DNA from 3 places in the Streptacidiphilus rugosus AM-16 genome. Region 2 is predicted to be linked to each of the others. Evidence: riboswitches for the same ligand, from Rfam matches in the RefSeq annotation. Region 2 holds a riboswitch; each other region holds the start of a gene.
What was found. Region 2 has a riboswitch for cyclic di-AMP ahead of BS83_RS03455 (M23 family metallopeptidase). Riboswitches for the same ligand answer to the same signal wherever they lie in the genome.
Positions count from the first base shown of each region.

Region 1: it holds a riboswitch for cyclic di-AMP, as region 2 does, so the genes downstream of both, BS83_RS44515 (glycoside hydrolase family 16 protein) here and BS83_RS03455 (M23 family metallopeptidase) in region 2, are expected to answer to the same signal.
Region 3: it holds a riboswitch for cyclic di-AMP, as region 2 does, so the genes downstream of both, BS83_RS27210 (C40 family peptidase) here and BS83_RS03455 (M23 family metallopeptidase) in region 2, are expected to answer to the same signal.

Region 1 covers NZ_JQMJ01000004.1:5,673,157-5,678,604, forward strand. Annotated here, with positions in the region: gene BS83_RS34915 (TerC family protein) at 1-733, opposite strand, end outside; gene BS83_RS44515 (glycoside hydrolase family 16 protein) at 934-2,118, opposite strand; cyclic di-AMP (ydaO/yuaA leader) riboswitch at 2,117-2,300, opposite strand; gene BS83_RS34925 (TerD family protein) at 2,389-2,970, opposite strand; gene uvrB (excinuclease ABC subunit UvrB) at 3,087-5,204, opposite strand; gene BS83_RS34935 (class I SAM-dependent methyltransferase) at 5,308-5,448, shown strand, end outside.
Region 2 covers NZ_JQMJ01000003.1:24,031-29,478, reverse strand. Annotated here, with positions in the region: gene BS83_RS03475 (MFS transporter) at 1-154, shown strand, start outside; gene BS83_RS03470 (undecaprenyl-diphosphate phosphatase) at 355-1,281, shown strand; gene BS83_RS43520 (thioredoxin family protein) at 1,533-2,084, shown strand; gene BS83_RS03460 (bile acid:sodium symporter family protein) at 2,195-3,292, shown strand; cyclic di-AMP (ydaO/yuaA leader) riboswitch at 3,348-3,475, shown strand; gene BS83_RS03455 (M23 family metallopeptidase) at 3,487-4,245, shown strand; gene BS83_RS03450 (hypothetical protein) at 4,458-4,760, opposite strand; gene BS83_RS03445 (hypothetical protein) at 4,780-5,448, opposite strand, start outside.
Region 3 covers NZ_JQMJ01000004.1:4,006,830-4,012,277, reverse strand. Annotated here, with positions in the region: gene BS83_RS27220 (SDR family NAD(P)-dependent oxidoreductase) at 1-709, shown strand, start outside; gene BS83_RS27215 (methyltransferase family protein) at 743-1,354, opposite strand; cyclic di-AMP (ydaO/yuaA leader) riboswitch at 1,605-1,750, shown strand; gene BS83_RS27210 (C40 family peptidase) at 1,761-2,801, shown strand; gene BS83_RS27205 (glycosyltransferase family 2 protein) at 3,038-4,111, shown strand; gene BS83_RS27200 (class E sortase) at 4,284-5,096, shown strand; gene BS83_RS27195 (protein phosphatase 2C domain-containing protein) at 5,143-5,448, opposite strand, start outside.

The DNA of each region.
Region 1 (5,448 bases), on a different contig from region 2:
AGTAGAGCTGGCGCAGGCCCATCAGCGCGAAGGCGTTGGCGGTGAAGACGATGTACGGGTCCTGCGTCAGCCCGAAGATCGCGGGGATCGAGTCCATCGCGAAGAGCACGTCGGTGGTGCCGATCGCGAGCATCACCACGAGTATCGGGGTGATCAGGCGCCGGCCGTTCTCGACGACGACCAGCCTGGTGCCGCGATAGCCGTCGGTCGCGGGGAAGCGGCGCTCGACGGCCTTCAGCAGACGGTTCTCCTCGAACTCCTCCTCGGACTCACCGGCCCGCGCCTCCTTGATCAGCTTCCAGGCGGTCCAGATCAGGAAGGCGCCGAAGAGGAAGAAGACCCACGAGAAGGAGGCGATGACCGCCGAGCCCGCGGCGATGAAGACCGCCCGCAGCACCAGCGCTATCAGCACGCCGACCATCAGCACCCGCTGCTGGTAGGCGGCGGGGACGGCGAACTTCCCCATGATCAGTACGAAGACGAAGAGGTTGTCGACGCTGAGCGACTTCTCGGTGATGTAGCCGGCGAAGAACTCCCCGGCGGGCTCGCCGCCCGAGTGCCACCAGACGAAGCCGCCGAACAGCAGGGCCAGCACGATCCAGACCACGGTCCAGGCGCCGGCCTCGCGCAGCGTGACCTCGTGGGGCTTCCGCCCGCCGATGAAGAAGTCGGCGGCGACCAGTGCGACGAGTACGGCGATGGTGGTGACCCACAGGGTCACGGATACGTCCATGAACGACTGCTCCTCCGGCAGACGACAACTCTGCCGGAGGTCTCCTCCGCCCTGCCGCAACAGGGCCGACGCCACCGGACGGTGCCGGGCACCGCCGTGTTGACGAGGACGTCGTTCTAGGGAGTACTCCCCTCCGCTTGCCCTGCCAGGCTAACAAGACAGCAAAGGGGAGGTGAAGCGGGCGGCGGACTCCGGGCGTGTCAGTGGTAGACGCGCAGGTAGTCGGCCGAGAAGGTGATCGGCGTGCTGCCGCTCGGAGCCGCGTGGTACTGGCCGGCGGAGAGGGACAGGTTGAGGATCAGGTAGGCGGACCAGTTGGCGCCCACCCCGTGGCCGTCCGAGTAGACCTTGACGCCATTGACGTACCAGTCGACCGAGTCGGCGCCGTACTTGGTGCCGATGGTGACCCAGCCGCCCGGCTTCACCGCGCTCGCGTCGGTGTAGTAGTCGCCGCCGGAGGTGACGTGGTTGGTCAACTCCAGCAGGTTCGGGTTGTCCGGGTGGTACTCGAAGGAGTCGATCTCGCCGTTGCCGTTCTTCCAGGTCCACAACGCCGGCCAGGCGCCCGTGCCGGTCGGGAGCTTGACGCGGGCCTCGACGTAGTCGCCGGTCCTGACCTGGAAGCCCTCCTTGGAGCCCTCGGTGGTCAGCAGCCCGGTGGTCCACGCCTGCTTGCCGTTCTCCAGCGTGTGCGAACTCGGCTGGGCGGTGAAGGTGGCCACGCCGTTCGCGACGGAGACGTCGTTGGTGTCCAGCCAGTCGAGCTTGTTGTCGTCCGGGTTGTGGTTGCCGTAGCGGTAGGCCGTGGAGGTGTCGCCGACCCAGCGCTGGCCCCAGCTGATCGGGTTGCTGAACTCCTCCGACCAGATCGGGGTGGAGGAGGACGCCACCCCGGCCGGGATCGCGCTGCCGCCGCTCGGGGCGGGCGCGGGCGTCGGGGTCGGCGTGGGGGTCGGCTTCGGCGCGGGGGCCGAGGTGGAGCCGGAGCCCACGATCAGCGTCTTCGCGGTCAGGTTGTGCCAGCCGGAGGCGTCGAGGTAGGCGCCCATCATCGTGTAGTGGCCCGCGGCGAGGGTCCGGGTGCCCGCGTTGACGGTCAGGCCGGTCGGGCAGATGCGCGCGTTGCTGCGCCACTGCGGGAAGTCCAGGTGGCGGCCCGCCGCGTCGCGGACGGCCACGCCGAGGCTGCGCACGGTCACGCAGGAGGTGGCGCTGACCTTGACCGTGGCGGTCGCGCTCGTACCGCTCACCGTCGCGGTCAGGCCGGTCTCGCTGACGCGCGGGGTGGCGGCCTGCGCCTGGGGGGCGAACGCCGCGCCGAGAAGGAGCGCCGGGGTGGCTCCGAACGCGAGTATGCGGGCAGGGGTCGACAGGATGGGGTGCATGGCGCCTCTCCGACGCCTGCGAGGTGAGCTGTCGGATTCGGGCCGCGAGAGTAGCCCGGCCGCGGACGCGGCTTCACCCCAAGCCGCGCCGAAGCGAGGCGTCGTGCACCTGGTTCCCCCGCTCCGGCCCGTGCTGTTCGTTCGACCCGGCGGCGAGGGGCAGGATTCGGCGTTCCCGCGCGCAGGGGTCCGGTTGAGGAAGCGGACCCGCGCAGGTTAGGCAGATTGAATGACCACAACCAATCGTTCTGCGGACAGTTGAGGCCTATCTCACAGGCACTGCTGGATCGCCGGAAGCATGTCCTGGAAGGTCCGCCCCTGGGCCGGCACGCCGATCGCGGCCATCTGCCAGCCGCCGCCCGCGTCCCGGTAGACCTTGGCCATGACCTGGCCGGTGTGCGCGCCGCCGCCGCTGAGCGTGTAGCGGGCGAGCTCCGTGCCGGTGGACTCGTCGACCAGTCGGCAGTGGGCCAGCTCGACCTCCTGGAAGGTCTGGCCGCTGTAGGAGTTCACGGTGAAGACGATCTGGGTGATCTTCTGCGGGACCTTGCGCAGATCCACCATGATCGACTCGTCGTCCTCGCCGCCGCTGCCGCCGACCAGGTTGTCGCCGGTGTGCCGGACCGAGCCGTCGTTGCTCACCAGGTGCTGGAAGAAGACCACGTCCGCGAGCGCGTCCGCGGTGAACAGGACCGCCGAGGCGTCCAGGTCGATCTCGCGGCGACGCGTGCGGAACAGCCCCTTGCGCGGCGCGGCCTGCCAGCCGAGCCCCATCCGCACCACGGCGAGCGAGCCCCCGCCCGCCGCCTTCTCCAGGCTGACGCTCTGCCCCTTGCCCAAACTCACCGACATGCTTCGGCCCTCCCCGATCGATCCGCGACATGCGGTATCCGGTTCCTAGGCTGAACCCTACGACCCCGACACTGATCGAGCCCCGGACGCGCGGCCCGATCAGCGCTGTCGACCGGTCAGGCGATGCCCGCCTCGCGCATCTGGCGCAACTCCTTCTTGAGCTCGTTCACCTCGTCGCGCAGCCGGGCGGCGACCTCGAACTGGAGCTCGGCGGCCGCCGCGTGCATCCGGTCCGTCAACTCGCCGATGAGATCGGCCAGCTCGGCCGCGGGCAGGCTCTTGGCGTCCTGCTTGCCGGCCGCGCCCTTCGCGCCGAGCGCCGGGACCGGCGCCTTCTGCCCCTTGCCGCCCGCGCCGCCGGACTGGCGGTATCCCGTGCTGAGCAGCTCGGCGGTGTCCATGTCCTCGCGGGCCAGGGAGTCGAGGATGTCGCCGATCTTCTTGCGCAGCGGCTGCGGGTCGATGCCGTTCTCGGCGTTGTAGGCCTGCTGGATCTCCCGGCGACGGTTGGTCTCCGAGATCGCCCGGTCCATCGCCGGGGTGATCCGGTCCGCGTACATGTGGACCTGGCCGGAGACGTTGCGCGCCGCGCGGCCGATCGTCTGGATCAGCGAGGTGGGCGAGCGCAGGAAGCCCTCCTTGTCCGCGTCGAGGATCGCGACCAGGGAGACCTCGGGCAGGTCGAGGCCCTCGCGGAGCAGGTTGATGCCGACCAGCACGTCATAGTCGCCGGCCCGCAGCTGACGCAGCAGCTCGATCCGGCGCAGCGTGTCGACGTCGCTGTGCAGGTAGCGGACCCGGATGCCGAGCTCCAGCATGTAGTCCGTCAGGTCTTCGGACATCTTCTTGGTCAGCGTGGTGACCAGGACCCGCTCGTCCTTCTCGGTGCGGAGCCTGATCTCGTGGATCAGATCGTCGATCTGGCCCTCCGTCGGCTTGACGATGACCTCGGGGTCGATCAGGCCGGTCGGACGGATGATCTGCTCGACGTGGCCGTCGGAGCGGGAGAGCTCGTAGGCGCCCGGCGTGGCGGAGAGGTAGACCGTCTGACCGATGCGCTCGACGAACTCCTCCCACTTGAGCGGGCGGTTGTCCATCGCCGAGGGCAGCCGGAAGCCGTGCTCGACCAGCGCGCGCTTGCGCGAGGCGTCGCCCTCGTACATCGCGCCGATCTGCGGCACGGTGACGTGGGACTCGTCGATGACGAGGAGGAAGTCCTCGGGGAAGAAGTCGATCAGCGTGTTGGGCGCGCTGCCCGGGTCGCGGCCGTCGATGTGCCGCGAGTAGTTCTCGATGCCGGAGCAGGTGCCGATCTGACGCATCATCTCGATGTCGTACGTCGTGCGCATGCGCAGCCGCTGGGCCTCCAGCAGCTTGCCCTGCTTCTCCATGGTGGCCAGCGTCTGCTCCAGCTCGGCCTCGATGCCGGTGATGGCGCGCTCCATGCGCTCCGCGCCGGCGACGTAGTGCGAGGCGGGGAAGACGTGCAGCTGCTGGTCCTCGCTGATGACCTCGCCGGTGAGTGGGTGCAGCGTGCTCAGCGCCTCGATCTCGTCGCCGAACATCTCGATCCTGACCGCGAGCTCCTCGTAGACCGGGAAGATCTCGATCGTGTCGCCGCGGACCCTGAAGGTGCCGCGGGTGAAGGCGATGTCGTTGCGGTTGTACTGGATCTCGACGAACCGGCGCAGCAGCGCGTCGCGGTCGATCTCGTCGCCGACGCGGAGCTGGACCATGCGGTCCACGTACTCCTGCGGCGTGCCGAGGCCGTAGATGCAGGACACGGAGGCGACCACGATCACGTCGCGGCGGGTCAGCAGCGAGTTGGTGGCCGAGTGGCGCAGCCGCTCGACCTCCTCGTTGATCGAGGAGTCCTTCTCGATGTAGGTGTCCGTCTGCGCGATGTACGCCTCGGGCTGGTAGTAGTCGTAGTACGAGACGAAGTACTCGACCGCGTTGTTGGGCAGCAGCTCGCGGAACTCGTTGGCCAGCTGGGCGGCCAGCGTCTTGTTCGGCGCCATCACGAGGGTGGGGCGCTGCAGCTTCTCGATCATCCACGCCGTGGTGGCGGACTTGCCCGTGCCGGTGGCGCCGAGCAGCACGACGTCCTTCTCGCCCGCGCGGACGCGACGCTCCAGCTCCGCGATGGCCGCGGGCTGGTCGCCGTTGGGCTGGTAGGGACTGACGACCTCGAAGGGCGCCACGGACCGTTGAAGATCGGTGATGGGTCTCACGGCACCAACCGTACGACCCGCCACTGACAAATCGCCTCCGACGGCGGAAACGCCCCCGGAAATCGGGAGGCGGGGCGGCGCCCGGCCCTGGAATCATCCGGACATGAGTGAGCCTGCCCCGGTCGCCCCCGTCTCGCCCGTCGCCCCGGAAATCATCGACTTCTACACCGACGCCTACGACGAGTCGACCCGGCTGCACCGCAGCGCGGCCGGGCGCGCGGAACGTCTGCGCACGCTGGAACTG
Region 2 (5,448 bases):
GCTCGCGCTCGCCCTGTGCTGCGTGGCGGTCACGGTGGCCGCGTGGCGCCTGCGCCGCGTCCTGCCGGCGGCGGCGGACAACGTCGTGCCGGCGCCCTCCAGGGTCGTGGCGGGCTCGGTCCCGCTCCGGGCGGAGCTGACCGCGGCGGCGTGAACTCCCTGAACCGAAGGGGCGCTTCGGCGCCCCTTCGGCGCTTCCCCGAGGCTCTTCCTGCCGTGGGGAGGACGGGCGGGGGATGGCTGGTGAACTTCACGCGACCGCTGTATGAACAGCCGTCACATCGCCTGTAGGCGTCTACACGTTTGTAGTACTTTCGGGCTGGCCCCGTCCCTCCCAGCAGCCCAAGGTCGTCGATGTCGTCCGTGCTCACCTATCCCGAAGCGATCGGCGTCGGCCTGCTCCAGGGCGTCACCGAGCTGTTCCCGGTCTCCAGCCTGGGCCACAGCATCCTGCTGCCGGCGCTGCTGGGCGCCCCCTACAAGAACGACCTCAACGTCTCCGCGGCCGAGTCTCCCTACCTGAGCGTCCTGGTCGCGCTGCACCTGGCGACGGCCGTCGCGCTGGTCGTCTACTTCTGGCGGGACTGGGCGCGGGTGCTGCAGGGTCTCTTCAGCTCCGTGCGCGAGCGGCGGATCGAGACCGCCAACCAGAAGCTGGCCTGGCTGCTGATCGTCGCCACGATCCCGGTCGGCGTCGCGGGCATCGCGTTCGACAAGCTGTTCCGCGAGCACCTGGGCAAGCCGATCCCCGCGGCGATCTTCCTGACCCTCAACGGGATCGTCCTCTTCGTCGCCGAGCGCCTCAAGCGCGGCGGCACCGGCCGTCGCCGCGCCACCGACCCCCAGCCCCTGCCCGGTGACGAGGACCTGCACCCGGACGTGCTCTCCGACCGCCGCATCGTGAAGCTCGGCTGGGGCAGCGCGCTGGTCGTCGGCGCGGCCCAGATCCTCGCGCTCCTCCCCGGCATCAGCCGTTCCGGCGTGACCATGAGCGCGGGCATCTTCAAGGGCCTGCGTCACGAGGACTCGGCCCGCTTCGCCTTCCTGCTGGCCACCCCGGCGATCGGCGGCGCGGCCCTGCTCAAGCTCCCCTCCCTGGCGGGCGCGCAGGGCCACGGCATCCACGGCCAGATCCTGGCCGGCGGCGTCGCGGCGTTCGTGGCGGGCTACGTCGCGGTCCGCTTCCTGACGAAGTACTTCGAGACCAGGACGCTGACGCCGTTCGCCGTCTACTGCTTCGTCGCGGGCCTGGGCAGCCTGGCCTACCTCTCCATGAACTAGTCGCACGATCAGGGGCGCGAGGCTCTGCTTGATCGACTGCGGGCGCGAGCATCCACCCGGCGCGGACGGCCCGGCATGTCGAGGACCATCCGCTCGTCGGAGGGGACACCTCCCGGCCGAAGGCTGGGGGTTTGTCGCGCCCACCCGGCGGAGCCGGAGATCGGCAGAGCCTCGCGCCCCTGAGGTGTTGCCACCACCTGTTCGGCGCGTCGGGGCCGGCGACCTCGCGGGGCGATGTTGCACTGGGTCACGTGCGATCACTACGAGCCCTGCTGGTGGGGCTGCTGCCGCTGCTGACGCTCGCCGCCTGCGTCCAGGTGAACGGGCGGGCCGGCGGGCTCGCGCCGCGCTACTCGCAGCCGTTCGTCGCCGTGCCCAGCGTCTCCGCCGGGCCCGTGCCCACCGGCTACGACCCGCACGCGGACGCGCCCGCCGCGGTCGCCGCCGCGCAGGCGGCCTCGCGGAAGGACGGGCGGCCGGTGCTGGTCGAGTTCGGCGCCGACTGGTGCGCCGACTGCCAGGTGCTCGCCCAGCGTTCGGCCACGCCAGGGGCGTGGCTGGTGCTGGCGAGGAACTACCACCTGGTCACCGTCGACGTCGGCCACTTCGACCGCAACAGCGCGCTGGCCGCGCGCTGGATCGACCTGAAGCGCAGCGGCATCCCCGCGCTGGTCGTGCTGGACCCCGACGGCCGGGTCAGGGCCACGACGCAGGACGGCAGCTTCGCCAACGCCCGCTCGCTCTCCGTCGACGCCCTCACCAACCGACTCGTGGACTGGCTGTACCCCGCTTCCCGATCATGACCGATTCCACTCGAAGTCATGAATCTGCCCATTTCGGTGAGGTGTTCCGGGTTCGTACCTGATGTGATGCCGCCATCCGTACACGATGCATGCACGACGGGCGGTGTCCGATGAAGCTTCTCGGGACCCTGGCCGCCGCCGTCCAACGGCGGCTGCTCTGGATCATGCTGCTCGCCTACGTTCTCGCCGCGGCCCGGCCCGGGCCGGGACAGGCCCTGCGCGGGGTGACGCTCGCGCGGTTCGACGGGGCCGCCTTTCCGCTCCAGGCGGGACTCCTCGCCCTGATGGTCTTCAACGCCGGCCTGACCGCCAGGTCCGAGGCCCTGCCCGCGCTGCTGCGGCATCCCCGGGCGCTGCTGGTCGGCATCGCCTCCAACGCCCTGCTGCCGACGCTCCTGCTCGGCGTCGGCGCCCTCGCGGCCGACGGCTGGCACAACGTCCACGAGGCGCAGAGCCTGCTCGTCGGCCTCGCCCTGGTCGGCGCCATGCCCGTCGCCGCCGGAGCCACCGTCTTCGCCCAGGGGAGCGAGGGCAATGCCACGCTGACCCTCGGCCTGGTCGTCGGCAGCACCCTGCTGAGCCCGCTCACCATCCCGCTCGGGCTGCATCTGGGCGGGTTCCTGGCCTCCGGGCCCTACGCGGCGGACCTGCACGCCGTCGCCGAGCACGCGTGCAGCGCCTTCGCGGTGCTGGCGGTCGTGCTGCCGTGCGCGGCGGGCCTGCTGACGGGGCGTCTGCTGGGCGCGCGGCTCGGGCCGGTGCTGCCGCTGGTCAGGGCCGCCGGCCTCGCCGTGGTGGTGCTGCTCAGCTACACCAACGCCTGCGGCGCGCTGCGGCAGGTGGTGGAGCGACCCGACCCCGACTACCTGGTCCTGGTCGTCGTCGCGGCGGCGGCCATGTGCGGCGGCTCCTTCCTCAGCGGGTGGGTGCTGGCCGGCAGGCTCGGCGTCCCGCGCGCGGACGCGATCGCGCTCACCTACGCCTCCGGGATGAACAACAGCAGCGCCGGAGCGGTCGTCGCGGCCACGCGGCTGCCGGGGAACCCGGCCGTCCTGCTGCCGATCCTGGCCTACAGCCTGCTGCAGAAGGTGCTGGCTTCCTCGGTCGGTGCGCTGGTCAGGAACGCACCGTTCGGTGACGAAGGTTCAGCGGGGTCCACGGCCGTCCCAACTGCCCCTAAGGAACCACTTGGATTCAGACGGCTTTAGTATTAACTTTCCATAACAGTACGCGCGGCTACAGTCGTTCGACCGTCGGACGACGTCGTGCGGATCGCCTAATCCACATGGAACCGGGGACCCAGGTACCTGGGGTGCATCGGCCTCGCGGCCGTAGGAGACCTCCCTCTCCGAACCCGTCAGCTAACCCGGTCGGCGAAGGGACGGAAAGGAGCACGCCAGTTATGGCGTCATACCCGGTCGAGACCGTCGCCGAGCCCTCGACGGCGCAGCAGGCGACGAGCGCCCTGCCGCGGCAGCGTGGCGCGGCGCTGGGCCTGGCGGCCATGGCTGTCGGCGCGAGCAGCGTGATCGGCCTCGCCGGCCCGGCCCTCGCGGCCGACCGTCCCGAGCACACCGGCCCTTCCGGCTCCCTCCTCCTCGACGAGCACGCCACGGCGGCGCCGGCCGCCGACGCGGGCACGGCGCTGGCCGACCGCATCCGCGCGCAGGCGACGCAGCAGCGCGCCGACGCCGAGACCACGGCCCGCAGGGAGGCCGCGACGGCGGCCTCGGCGAAGGCCGCGGCGGTCGAGCGGGTCCGTACGACGGAGACCCTCACCCTTCCGGTCCCCGGCGTCAGCACGACCGCGTACGGGCAGTCCGGCTCCTACTGGTCCCACCTGCACACCGGCCTGGACTTCCCGGCCCCGGCGGGCACGCCGGTCCGCGCCGTGGGCGCGGGCGTCGTCACCTCGGCCGGCTGGGCGGGCTCCTACGGCTACCGCGTCATCGAGACGCTGCCGGACGGCACGGAGATCTGGTACTGCCACCTCTCCGCCATCGCGGTCGGCGCGGGCTCGGTGACCGGCGGCCAGCCGATCGGCCGCGTCGGCTCCACGGGCAACTCCACCGGCCCCCACCTCCACCTCGAGGTCCGCCCCTCCGGCGGCGACCCGGTCGACCCCACGGAGTGGCTCACCGCCCACGGCGTCGAGCTCTGAGCCACGCAGTTGATCAAGCAGAGCCTCGCGCCCCTGGACAGTGCAACTGACCCTGTGATGTGAGGTGTCGCGCCCGCGCGGCAGAGCCGCGCAGTTCCCCGCGCCCCTGAGGTAGTGCGGCCAACCCTTTGTTCTGAGGTCTCCCGCCCGCGTGCCGGAGGCGCGCAGTTCCTCGCGCCCTTGGTGGTGCAACGGCCCTTGGCCGGGAGGGGCTACGCCTTGCGGTCCGCCAGGCTCCAGGACGCGAGGGCGACGCCCGTGGCCACGGTGAGGACCGAGGGCCAGGCGCCGATCTTCTTCGCCAGGGGGTGGGAGCCCGCGAACGCGGCCACGTAGAGGCCGCCCAGCGCGGCCGCCGTCCTGGGCCCCGCCGCGCCGCGCCACTGCAGGGCCGCCACGCCGCCTGCCGCGGCCAGCGCCACCCCGCCGAGCTCCCTCCGCTTCGTCGCCCGTGCGACAGCGAAGCCGCCCACCAGACCCGAGGCGGCTGTCACCGAAGAGGGAATCCGGGCCATGGAACTGAACCTCCGTCACTCAATTTGTGCGCGTGTTGTGAAGATGCAGGCCGACATATCCGATATAGACCCGGCCCGTACCCGAACAGTCGTCGTGATAGTGCAGTCGAGGCGCCGTTCCGCCGCCGCCTATCCGCAGATGCGCGCCCATGAAGACCCGACCCGAAGGGTCCACCGCCGTCGGGACGGGAAGAAGCCGTTCCCGCTTCCACTTCGCGTTCGTGCTCACCGTGCGGGACTCGCCGCGGATGACCTTGCGCGGCGGGAAGGGGTGGCAGTCGGGGGGCGTGTTCTCGCACCAACTGCGGAAGTCGCCGCCCGACGTGCCCGCCTTGGCCGCCTCCGCGTAGTCGGAGAGGGCGAGCAGCGCGTCCCACGTCATCCGGACCCAGGTGGGGTGGTCGGTCTGCTCGTCCAGCTCCTTGGTCAGCCGCGCGTCCCCGGTGAACTCCAGCAGCGGGAACTCGCCCAGCCGGTCCAGCAGCTCCGCGAACGTGCCCGGCTCGGCGTCCTGGGGACGGGCCGGCCGGCCCGCGAGCGAGCGCAGCTCCGTGCGGGCCGCGCGCAGCTCGCTGTACTGCTCGTCGTACTCCGCCGCCAGCTGCGACTCGCGCTCCTCCGCCGCGCGGAGCCAGCGCCGGACCTCCTGCAGCTCCTCGGCGCGGGCGCGCTGCTCGTGGGCCTCTTC
Region 3 (5,448 bases), on a different contig from region 2:
CGCGAGCCGGGGCCTCGGCGCGGAGGCCGCGGCCGTCCTGTGCGCGGCCGGCGCGCGCGTCGTCGGCGTCGCCCGCGACAAGGCGGAGCTGGACGAACGGCGCGAACGCCTCGGTGCGGGCTTCGTGCCCGTCGCCGCGGACGCGACGGATCCCGACGTCGCCGAGCGGCTGCTCGCGCAGTACCGGCCGCGGGTGCTCGTGCTGAACGCGGGCGCGGTTCCACTGGGGCGCCCGCTGCAGGAGTACGACTGGGAGAGCTTCAGTCGGCACTGGGAGGCTGACGTCCGGCACGCCTTCCACTGGACCCGGCAGGCGCTGACGCTCCCACTGGACCCGGGCAGCGTCGTGGTGGCCGTCTCCAGCGGCGCGGCGCTGAAGGGCTCGCCGGTCAGCGGGGGCTACGCGGGCGCCAAGGCGGCGGTCCGTTTCCTCACCGGGTACGCGGCCGAGGAGTCCGCCCGCAGCGGCCTGGGGATCGACTTCCGCAGCATCCTGCCGCCGATGACCCCCGGCAGCGGCGTCGGGAACGCCGGTGTGCGGGCCTACGCCGAGCGCTCGGGTGTGGCGGAGGAGGAGTTCCTGCGCCGGATGGGCCCGGTGCTCACCCCGGCCGACATCGGCGCGGCGATCGCCGCTCTGGCCACCGACCCCGCCCTGTCGCCCGGTGCGTACCAGCCGACGGCCGAGGGGCTGAAGCGGCTGGACTGAGGCCGCCGGGCGGACGAACCGGTCGGCGGCCCGTCAGTTCCGGTGTGGCAGGCGGGGTGCCAGGGCCGGGACCCGGCGGCGGTAGGCGGCGTACTGCTCGCCGAACTCCGCCGCCATCAGCCGGTCCTCGACGCGCACCCGGTGCAGCAGCCAAGGCACGCACGCGGCGGCGATCAGCAGCCAGAGACCGAGGCCCTCCGCGAGCGTGCCGCCGAGCACGAGGCCGAGGAACCCGGTGTAGATGGGGTGGCGGACGTGGGCGTAGGGCCCGCCGGTGCGCAGTTCGTGTCCCTGCCGCACCAGCGGGACGCTCGCCCACATCGTGCCGAGCACCCACCGCGCCCACAGCAGCAGCGCGGTCGACGCCACGACCACGACGACGCCGAGGACGGCGAGCGCCGGCTGCCAGTACTGCAGATGCCGCCAGAGCCGGCCCCGACCGCCGCCGCCCAGGGCGACGAGGACCGCGACGCCCGCGACCAGGCCCAGCCGCGCGGGCAGCGAGCTCCGCGCCCGCGCGGACCAGCCCCGCAGGCCCGCCGGACTCTGTGCTCCGAAGTACAGCGCGCCCGCCACCCAGCACACCGCGACCAGTCCGACGCAGCCTGACACCGCGTCACGGACCACCGTCTCCATCGCGCCCATGTCCCCAGGGTGGCGGGCCGCCACGCCGGGGGACCACCACCTCAGGGTGGAGGTGGCGGGTGGAAAGAGGAGGTCACCGCGTCCTTTTGCGCCACTTCGGACGGAAAGCAGACAGGATCTGACGCATCAGATATTGCTATGGTCACGATCGGGCAACTAGGGTCGGGCTCGAACCGTTGCGACGTCGATCGTCCGACCCTGGGCGACCGCGGCGGTACCGCCGAGTCTGACGAGGCAGCAGGGCCGGGCAACGGTCAGGCCGCCGACTCGGAGCCGGGGACCCACGTTCCTCGGGGTGAATCGGCATCAGGCGGCCGCAGGGCTGTGAGATGTCGTAGGGCGAACTTCCGGCCCGAACCCGTCAGCTCACCCGGTAGGCGGACGTAGGAAGAAGGAGTCCGCCCGCGTGGCGTCCCACCGCCGTCCCACCACCCCGAGTCGCACCCGCGCCCGGGTGTCGCTGATCACCGCCGTCGCCGCGACCGGCGTCGCACTCACCGCCCAGTCCTCGAGCGCCGCGCCCACGCCGACGACCGGCCAGCTCAAGGCGCAGCTCGACCAGCTGAACAACGAGTCCGACCACGCCGTCCAGGTCTACGACCAGGTGGAGGAGCAGGTCCAGGGCCAGCAGCAGAAGGCCGCGCTGCTCCAGGACGAGATAGCCCGCCGCCAGGCGAAGGTCAATCTGCTCATGGACGACGTGAGCCGGATCGCGCAGTCCCAGTACGCGGAGGGCGCCGTCGACCCGACGGTGCAGCTGATGCTGAGCAGCGACCCGAGTGAGTTCCTGGACAAGGCGTCCGCGATGAACCAGGTGACCAGCAGTCAGGTCGGCGAGCTCGACGCGCTGCGGTCCGAGGAGCGGACCCTCACCAAGGAGAAGTCCCAGGCGGAGGCCGCCTTGCAGGCGCTGGACGCCAGTGTCCGCCAGGCCGCCGCGGCGAAGGCCGCGGCCGACGCGAAGGTCAAGGAGACCCAGAAGCTGCTCAACTCGCTGACCGCGAAGCAGCTCTCCGCGGTGACCGGCGGCGGCAACGGGATCGTCGGCGGTCACGGCTACGGCTCGACGGCGAACCTGGGCAACTCGCAGCCGGGCGACTCGATCGAGGCCGCCGCGTTCAAGGCCGCGCAGACCCGCATAGGCGATCCCTACCTGCGAGGCGGCACGGGGCCGAGCCAGTTCGACTGCTCGGGCCTGATGCAGTGGGCCTACGCGCAGGCCGGTTACCACCTCGGCCGCACCACCTACGACCAGATCAACTACGGCACGGCGGTGAACTCCACCGCCGATCTCCAGGTGGGCGACCTGGTCTTCTTCAACGGCGCCGAGCACGTCGGGATGTACGCGGGCAACGGCATCATCCTCCACGCCCCGCACACCGGCGCCTACGTCCGCTACGAGCCCATGGCCCAGATCGGTTCGATCTACGCGATGCGGCACATCTGAGCGCTCGACGCGACAGCTGAGGCCCCTGGCCGGCGGACCGACCGCCGGCGAGGGGCCTTTCTGCGCCTCCGCCGCCGGCCCCGAGGGCGGTCGGAAATCATCACACTGATGGCCGGTAACGCCGGAGCCGGCGAGCCGTCCACATGATGCTATGAATTTCCTGACAGTTCTCCGGGGTGCCCTGGGAGGCGCCCCGGAACATGAACTCCGTTTACGGACGAAGGAACTCGGCGAACATGCTGACGCTTTCCGTGATCGTGCCTGCGCACAATGAGGAGTCAGGTCTGCCGGCCACACTGGAGGCGCTGCTGCGGCAGACCGTTCCGGCCGAGCGCATCATTGTCGTGGACGACGGATCGATTGACCGGACCGGGGAGGTCGCCGCGTCCTACGGTGTGACGGTGGTGCGGCCGCCCCACAATCTCGGCAGCAAGGCGAGGGCGCAGAACTTCGCGCTTCCCTACTGCGACACCGATCTCGTGCTCGCCGTGGACGCCGACACCGTCCTGGCCGACGACTACATCGAGCTGATCAAGCCCGCCTTCGACGACGAGCGCGTCGTCATCGCCGCAGGCTGCGTCCAGAGCCGGTTCGAGCGGACCTGGACCGAGCGCGGGCGGTCGATCGAGTACCTCTACGGCTTCCACTGGAACAGACCGATCCAGAACATGGCGAACAGCCCCACCGTGTGCTCGGGATGCTGCTCCGTCTTCCGGCGCCGGCCGCTCGTCGACTTCGGCGGCTTCCCCGAGCGGACGATCGTCGAGGACATGGACTACACCTGGTCCGCCCAGATGATGGGTCAGAAGGCGGTCTACGTCGCCAAGGCCGTCGCCTGGGCGGCGGATCCGGAGGACCTCACCTACCTGCGCAAGCAGGACTGGCGGTGGATGGCGGGCTTCGCGCAGAACGTCCGGCTGCACCTGTGGCGGATGATCCCGCGCAAGCCGGTGCTGGCGCTGTGGATCCTGCTCGCGCTCTGGGAGATCGTCACCGCGCCGCTCTGGCTCGCCGTCCCCTTCATCGCCCCGCTGATGGGCGGCTCCTGGGTGGGCACCGTCGGCTGGTGGGCCGGGCTCGAAGTCGGGCTCACGCTACCGCCGTTGCTGTATGCGGCCAAACGACGGAAGCTTCCGGTCATCCGGGTGCTGCGCAATCTTCCATGTGTGTATCTCATGAAATTCGTCAATATCTACTATGCATGGAAGGCGCTGGTGGTCGAACTCCTTCTGGTGCCGCTCAGGCTCTCGAAGGGTCTCACCGTCTACGAGAAGGGCCGACCTGACCCCTCTCCCGTACCGATTTCTTAGTGACACTTCATCAGTGTGAGGAGAACAGCAAGATGTACGGACACGAACTCCCCAAGACCGGCTTCAGTGGGCTGATCTACGCGAGCATGGCGCTCGCCCTCGGCCTGGCCGGTGTGGCGATGAAGTTCGCGGCCCACGTCCGCAACCGATAAGCCGATCGGGGCTGGATGTCTTGAAGTTTCGCAGACCCCCGGATGCCGCGCCCTCCGCACGACCGGCGACGCCGCTCGACCGAGCGCTGCGCATCGGGGGGTCTGTGCTGATCGCGGTGAGCGCCGTGCTCGCGCTCTACCTCGTCTACGAGTTCTGGTGGACCGACGTGCAGGCGAAGGCCGACCAGGGGGCCGCCCAGAGCCAGCTCGAGCAGCAGTGGTCCGCCTCCCCGGCGCCAGCTCCTGCCGTGCACCTCGCCGTCGGGCAGAAGTTCGCGCTGCTGCGCATTCCCAAGCTCGGCCTGGTCGTCCCGGTCGCCGAGGGCACCGACAAGACGCAGATCCTCGACCACGGGCTGGTCGGACATCTCGTCGGCTCCGCGCTGCCTTCCGACCCGAGCGGCAACATGGTGCTGGCAGGCCACCGCAACACGCACGGGGAGCCGTTCCGCCACCTGCCCACCCTCACCGAGGGCGACACCGCCGTGGTCGAGACGGCCACCGCGTCCTACACCTACACCGTGCGCGGAACCATTCCGCAGACCGCACCTGACAACGTGTCGGTCCTGAAGGCCGTCCCCGCCGGATCCCCGTTCACCCGACCCGGCCGGTACCTCACGCTGATGACCTGCACGCCGGACTACACGTCCTGGTACCGGTTCGTCGCCTTCGCCCAGCTCACTCACGTGCAGCCCAAGCAGACGCCGGGGCCCGGCCCTTCGGCGTCACCGCGGGCCCCGGCGAAGCCGGCCGCCACGGCGGTCGCCGCCCGTGCCGTCGGACATGCCAAGGCCGCGCCCGCCCACCGTCGGCACCGCGCGGGGAAGCGGTAGGCGTCCGTCCCGGCCGGCGGCAGCGCGTGAGCGGGCTGCCCGCGGTTCAGGACCGGGCGAGCAGCACCGTCGCGTCGTCGTGCCGCTTGCCGCGGAACGCACCGTCCCGCAGGGCCAGTTCGGCCTTGCGGACCGCGGCCACCGCGTGCGCGGGGCCTTCCGCGGCCAGGGAGTCCAGCAGTTCGGTCCAGGTCCAGCCGAAGCGCTCGACCAGGCGGCTCACCCCGTCCGACATCGCCGCGACCTCGCGCACCCCGGCCAGGGGGAACGAGGCGGTCACGGCCTGCTCCGCCGCCTCCGCGCTGGTCGAGGCGACCCAGAAGCCGTCCGCCGCGTTGCGCAGGGCGCTCAC